DNA from 3 places in the Micromonospora sp. DT63 genome. Region 1 is predicted to be linked to each of the others. Evidence: riboswitches for the same ligand, from Rfam matches in the RefSeq annotation. Region 1 holds a riboswitch; each other region holds the start of a gene.
What was found. A riboswitch is a leader RNA that binds a small molecule or an ion and turns the genes downstream of it on or off. The one in region 1 is predicted to bind cobalamin.

Region 1 (2,195 bases):
TACATCCCGCTGCGCGAGACGGCACCCTGGTCGAAGGCGACGAGATAGGCCAGCAGGCTGAGCACGGCGACGGTGGCCAGGACCGTCCACAGGAGACGGGTCGGGGCAGCGGGGTGCACCAGCGGCTGGCTGGACGTGGAACTGGACATGCGTGCACGAACCTCCTCGGGGATGACGCGTCCCCATCGCAAGGCTGCGGACGACCGAGCGTCCTGGCTCGCGGCCCCGTAGTCGGGGACCGCTCACAGTGGCGCGACCGCGCCGGATTCTCACCGGCTTCCCTCGCGTCGCCGCAGATAGTGGGTTGACCGTATCGGTGCCGGTTCTCCTCGGTCAAGCCGGCGGCGAGGTCCGAATGCGACGCCGCCCGATGCTCGCGCGCCCGCCGTCGCCGACCGGATCGACGAGGACCGTCACCGACGACCGCGACACGCCCGGACCCGACATGTGGGGTGTGACAAACCCAGTCGCCCCTATATATGGTGTCGACCGCAGCTGGTTCGGCCACTCATCCCAGGGTGGCCGAGGCAAGAGGGAACCCGGTGGAATTCCGGGACTGCCCCGCAGCGGTGAGTGGGAACGACAGCCGTCATCAGCACTGGGCCGCCACTTGGCCTGGGAAGCGACGGCCAGTAGGGGACCGGGTGAACACCGGTCGTGCCCGCGAGTCCGAAGACCTGCCAGCGCGCCGCGTACCCGCATCCGGGTGGGCGGTGGTCCGAGGCCGCGTGGGACGGCCGACGCCTTTCGGATCCGCGCCCGCTGAGGCGTGGCGTCCGCTGGTGTCGGTCTCCCCGTGCCGAGGGCCGTCAGGTCTCAAGCTCGCGAGGAGTGAGTGGTGACAGTTACCGAGGTAGCCGCGACCGGCGGCGGCACGGCCCGCCGGGGTACGCCGACGCAGGTCCGCGAACGCGACGGCGCCCGCGAGGCGGTGGACGTGCGCACGCTCGTCGCCGAGGTCGAGCGCTTGGCCGACGACCTGCCCGACGTCGACCCGCTGCGGGTGGCGACCCGCACGGTCAGCGGCCTGTACGACGGCGCGACGACGGCCGAGCGGGACCGGCTGACCATCCAGACCGCGGCCGAGATGATCGGTACGGAGCCGCAGTACTCGCGCCTCGCCGCCCGGCTGCTGGCCGGCCACATCGACCGGGAGGTACGCCGACAGGGCGTCACCTCGTTCAGCGCGGCGATCCGGACCGGCCACGCGCAGGGGCTGATCGGGGATGAGACCGCCGCCTTCGTCGCCGCGCACGCGGGAACGTTCGACGACGCCATCGACCGGGACGGCGACCGGAGGTTCGAGTACTTCGGCCTGCGCACGGTCTACGACAGGTACCTGCTGCGCCACCCCACCACCCGGTTGGTGCTGGAGACCCCGCAGTACTGGCTGCTGCGCGTGGCCTGCGGTCTGTCCCGTACGCCGGACGAGGCCGTGGACTTCTACCGGCTGATGTCCAGCCTGGCCTATCTGCCCAGCTCACCGACGCTGTTCAACTCGGGCACCCGGCACACGCAGATGTCGTCGTGCTACCTCGTCGACTCGCCGCGCGACGAGCTGGACTCGATCTACCAGCGCTACGCCCAGGTCGCGAGCCTGTCCAAGTTCGCCGGTGGCATCGGCATCGCGTACTCCCGGGTCCGGTCCCGGGGCGCGCTGATCCGCGGCACGAACGGGCAGTCCAACGGGATCGTGCCGTGGCTGCGCACCCTTGACGCGAGCGTCGCCGCGGTCAACCAGGGTGGCCGGCGCAAGGGCGCGGCCTGCGTCTACCTGGAGCCGTGGCACCCGGACGTCGAGGAGTTCCTGCAACTGCGGGACAACACCGGCGAGGACGCCCGGCGTACGCACAACCTGAACCTCGCCAACTGGATCCCGGACGAGTTCATGCGCCGTGTCGAGGCCGACGAGGTGTGGTCGCTGTTCGACCCGAACGAGGTTCCCGAGCTGCCCGACCTGTGGGGGGAGCGGTTCGACGCCGCGTACCGGGCGGCCGAGGCGCAGGGCCGCTACGTGCGGCAGGTGCCGGCGCGGGAGCTGTACGGGAAGATGATGCGCACTCTGGCGCAGACCGGCAACGGGTGGATGACCTTCAAGGACGCGGCCAACCGGCTGTGCAACCAGACGGCCGAGTCGGGCAACGTGGTGCACCTGTCCAACCTGTGCACCGAGATCATCGAGGTGTCCAGCGACG
Region 2 (2,195 bases), on a different contig from region 1:
GGTCAACGCGGCCACGGCGTCGACCGTGTCCAGTATCCCGCCGATGGTCCTCGCCTCCAGCGACACCACCCTGGTATCGAGGTCGATCAGCCGGACCGCGTCGTTGACCCGCGCATAGGAGACCGCGCACACATCGCAGAGGTCCTGGGTCAGAATCAGGTCCGGTCTCAAGCCCTCCAGCAGCGTGACGTCAAGCTGGTACAACGACGAGCCTCGGTGCGCGTCGCCAGCGATCGCCGCCGAGATCTCCCGGCTCGTCAACGCCTCGGGCAGAGACGTTCCCGTCACCACCGGAACACCGGCAAGGCCGCCCGGCGGCCAGTCACACTCGTGCGTGCGGCCGACCAGATGCCCGGTCAGGCCGAGCAAGGCCACGATGTCCGTGGCCGCCGGCAGCAGTGAGAGGATCCGCACACCCGTCTGCCTACCAGGAGTGACCGAGCCACGTCCACTGCGCCGGCCGGCCTCAGGACGACGATCGCGGCGAAGGAGCCGGCCAGCGTCGCGGCGGACAGTCCGAGCACGGCTCAGCCCTCCCCGGCGCCGTCGAGCAACGCCCGCCGTAGCGCCAACCGGTGCTCCCGGCGGATCTCCGCCTCCCGGTACCGCCGCCGGTCCCCGTCGGTCTCCGGTAGCAGCGGCGGCACCGCGCGCGGTTGACCGTCGTCGTCGACAGCGACCATGACCAGATGCGCGGTGGCCACGTCGGTGGGCGGCACCGCACGGTCCCACCGGTCCGCCGTCACCTTCACGGCCACCTCCATCGAGCTGCGTCCCGCCCAGGTGATGCGCGCGTCGACGTGCACGACGTCGCCGACCCGCACCGCGCGCAGGAACGCGGTCTCGTCGATCGCGGCGGTCACCGCCGGGCCGTCGGAGTGCCGGGCGGCGACCACACCGGCCACCGAGTCGATGAGGTTCAGGATCCGGCCGCCGTGCACCGTACCCATCAGGTTCGTGTGGTGCTGATCCATGATCTGCGACAGGGTCAGGTGCGACGCCGACGGCGCTCGGCCGGCGATCATGCTGGTGTCGTGCACAGCGGTAGTCCGTCCCTCGGGAAACCACACCGCCGGATCACGGGCACACGCTGACGAGGACGCGACCGCGCTGAGACGCCGCACGTCACCCGGCAAGTCCACCCGCGAGACCGACGGCAGCGCACACGGTCGTGTGCGCAGCGCCGGCAGGTCTTCGGACTCGCGGGCGCGACCGGCTGCGCCGGTCCCCTACTGGCCGTCGCTTCCCAGGCCGCTGGCCCAGTGCTGATGACGGCGGTCGTTCCCACTCACCGCTGCGGGGCAGCCCCGGATTCCCACCGGGTTCCCTCTTACGCCGCCCAGCCGGATACGGCCAGGCGAACCAGCGCCACCAGCCAGCCTAGTTGATCGAAGGCGGGGAGCACGGCGCAGGTTTCGCCCGCCCTACGGGAGGCGACACAGCCTTTCACATCTGCGACACAGGACCGGAACCACAGCGAATCCAACTTTTGCTATGTGAGGAAAAAGATCGCGACCCCTTGCGCAAAGTCTCGGCACGGCGAGGATATTCAGATGCGTCGTCTCCCTCGGACTCCTGCTCAGGTGGCCTCGGGCCTGCTCGCACTCGCTCTCGCCTCGGCGGTCACCCTGCTCGCGTCCGTTCAACCGGCCGCCGCTCATGGGACTCTCGCCATGTCCACCCCGGCGGCCGGTGCCACCGTGAAAGCGCCGTTGACCTCGGTGCAGCTGTACTTCACCGAGAAGGTCGCCGCCAACGCGCACTTCACCATCACCGCGCCGGGTGGCAGCCGGGTCGACAACGGTTGGACCTACGGGGAGCCGAAGACGCTGAACCAGCCGGTGCGCGAGTACTCCCTGGTCAACGGGCAGTTCGAGCCGCGCGAGTACACGACGGGGTTCCCCGCGGTGATCGCCCTCGCGCATCTGCCCGCAGCGGGTCAGTACTCGGTGAGCTATCTGTCGGTCGCCTCGGACGGTGACCCGGTCCGCGGCACGATGACCTTCCGCTACAGCGGGCGGGCGACGGCCGCGCCCCAGGGGTGGCAACCGCCGACGAACCAGCCCGACCCGGCGCTGCTGGCCGCCATCGAGCAGCACCGGGCGCCCGGGCAAGCATCTGCGGTACCGACCACAGCGGCCGAGTCTGCGACCGCCCCGGCGGCGGCTCCACCGGTGGCGTCGAGCGACGACGGC
Region 3 (2,195 bases), on a different contig from region 1:
GAAGGAGTGTCATCTGAGCGTGCCTGGGCATGGACAGGCCGGCGCAGATACGGGTCAGGACGTCAATGCTGCTGACCCGTCGGGCGCCGCTGGTGATCTCGCTGACCTGAGCCTGGCTGAGGCCGGTGGCGCTACCCAGAGTGGTCTGGCTCGCTCCGGTGGCATGCTGCACGAGCCGGAACACCTGAGCGATGTCCCGGGCGGCCAACGCGTCGAGCAGGTCCGCGCTGTCCCAGAGTGACTGGGGAACGGTGAAGGGTCCAGTCGTTCGGACGGGCACGGTGGCTCCCTTCCCGCGTGGGACGAGGGTCACTGTAACCAGCGGCCGAAGTGAACTGCCGTGGCGACATCCGGAGGAAGGATGAAAAGTATCCGTCGAGGAACCACCCGCCGTGATGGGATGCGACGGCTACGGCCAGCATGGTCAGGGGGTGAGACTTCCGTGCCGCCCGCACTTGCCGATGCGACCCGCTTGGCTGTGCCGCAACTGTGCCGCCCCGTGGCCGTGCTCTCGGGCGCAACTCGACCTCGTCGGGGAGTTCTACGGTCATTCCCTCGCGCTTGCCCTCTATCTGGCGTCCTGCATGAACGAGGCGATCCAGGACCAGTTCAACCTGGGCGGTCATCCCGACCTCGTCGAGATGCACGCGCGTTTTCTCGGCTGGCTGTCTCTGACTCGTCGACCCCGCCACCGTCGGCCCGAGCGGTGAACCTCGCCGGCAACACCTCTGATCGCAATATGTCGATTAATCGTGGCCGTTGGCGTGCGCAGGGGTGGCGTTGACCGGCAGCCGACCGGTGTGGCAGCATTCGCGGCCTGACGGCAGTGAAGGAAGTCGGTGCGAATCCGACGCGGTCCCGCCACTGTCACCGGGGAGCGATCCCCCCTCGTGAGTCACGGCCGTGTGTCTGCGGTTGGAAGGCCGGGGGAGAGCGTCGATCCGGAAGCCAGGATACTTCGGCCGTCGGGACGTACCCCAGGGCGTGGACACCCGAGGAGGACCCGATGACGCTTGGCGTCTCCATCATCATCGACGGCTGCTGCCGTCTTGCGCACCGCGGCCGTGCCGTCGCCGCGATCGGCATCGTCTCCGTTCACCGCTGAGTTCCGGACCGCCCCGCCCGTCGCTCCCGGCCGCAGGCCGCTGAGCCGGCCGGATCGCGGCGTCCGCTGAACCCTGCGCCCATCCCACGTCGCCAGGCCGCTCTCGCGAGCGTGCCGACGTTACCGTCCGGAGCCTGCCGTGCGCGTTCTGCTGCTCTCCACCGCCGACACCGACCTGCTGGCCGCCCGCGCCAGTGACGCCGACTACCGGCTCGCCAACCCGGCGCGGGTGGCGGCCGACGAGGTGCCCGCCCTGCTCGACGGCGTCGACCTCGCCGTCGTACGCCTGCTCGGGGGTCGGCAGGCGTGGCCGGACGGCCTCGCCGCGGTCCTCGCCGGCGGCGTGCCGACTGTCGTGCTCGGCGGGGAGGCGGTGCCCGACGCGGAGCTGATGGCGGTCTCCACCGTGCCGTCCGGAGTGGTCACCCAGGCCCTCGCCTACCTTGTGGAGGGCGGGCCGGACAACCTCGGACACCTGGCCCGGTTCCTCTGCGACACCGTGCTGCTCACCGGCGAGGGGTTCGCCCCGCCCGCGCCCACCCCGGCGTACGGCGTGCACGGCGACCACCCGAGCGACCCGGATCGGCCCACCGTGGGGATCGTCTTCTACCGGGCGCACGCCCTCGCCGGCAACACCGCCTTCGTCGACGTCCTGGCCGAGGCCGTGCGGGAGGCCGGCGGCAACCCGCTGCCGATCTTCTGCGGCTCGCTGCGGGGCCTGACCACGGGCGCGGGCCCGCTCGGGCTGTTCGCCAGCTGTGACGCGCTGCTGGTCACCGTGCTCGCGGCCGGCGGCGCGGTCGCCGCCGACGCGTCCGGGGGCGGTGACGAGGACGCGTGGGACGTCGGCGCGCTCGCCGCCCTGGACGTGCCAGTCATCCAGGCACTCTGCCTGACCAGCACCCGGGAGCAGTGGGCCGCCAGCGACGCCGGGCTGTCCCCGTTGGACGCGGCGATGCAGGTGGCCATCCCCGAGTTCGACGGCCGGATCGTCACCGTGCCGTTCTCGTTCAAGCGCATCGACGCGGACGGCCTCTCGGTCTACGCCGCCGACCCGGAGCGGGCCGCCCGGGTGGCCGGCATCGCGGTG

Region 2: linked by a shared signal. The riboswitch ahead of ACLQ27_RS30265 (acyl-CoA thioesterase) and the one ahead of ACLQ27_RS24925 (ribonucleoside-diphosphate reductase subunit alpha) in region 1 are both predicted to bind cobalamin.
Region 3: linked by a shared signal. The riboswitch ahead of cobN (cobaltochelatase subunit CobN) and the one ahead of ACLQ27_RS24925 (ribonucleoside-diphosphate reductase subunit alpha) in region 1 are both predicted to bind cobalamin.

Annotation. Positions count from the first base shown of each region.
Region 1 covers NZ_JBNCKQ010000007.1:205,998-208,192, reverse strand. The annotation lists gene ACLQ27_RS24930 (CbtB domain-containing protein) at 1-149, opposite strand, end outside; cobalamin riboswitch at 208-281, opposite strand; cobalamin riboswitch at 480-699, shown strand; gene ACLQ27_RS24925 (ribonucleoside-diphosphate reductase subunit alpha) at 836-2,195, shown strand, end outside.
Region 2 covers NZ_JBNCKQ010000012.1:42,654-44,848, forward strand. The annotation lists gene ACLQ27_RS30260 (ABC transporter substrate-binding protein) at 1-414, opposite strand, end outside; gene ACLQ27_RS30265 (acyl-CoA thioesterase) at 528-1,025, opposite strand; cobalamin riboswitch at 1,169-1,382, opposite strand; gene ACLQ27_RS30270 (copper resistance protein CopC) at 1,554-2,195, shown strand, end outside.
Region 3 covers NZ_JBNCKQ010000001.1:630,721-632,915, reverse strand. The annotation lists gene ACLQ27_RS03020 (DUF5919 domain-containing protein) at 1-280, opposite strand, end outside; cobalamin riboswitch at 805-981, shown strand; gene cobN (cobaltochelatase subunit CobN) at 1,245-2,195, shown strand, end outside.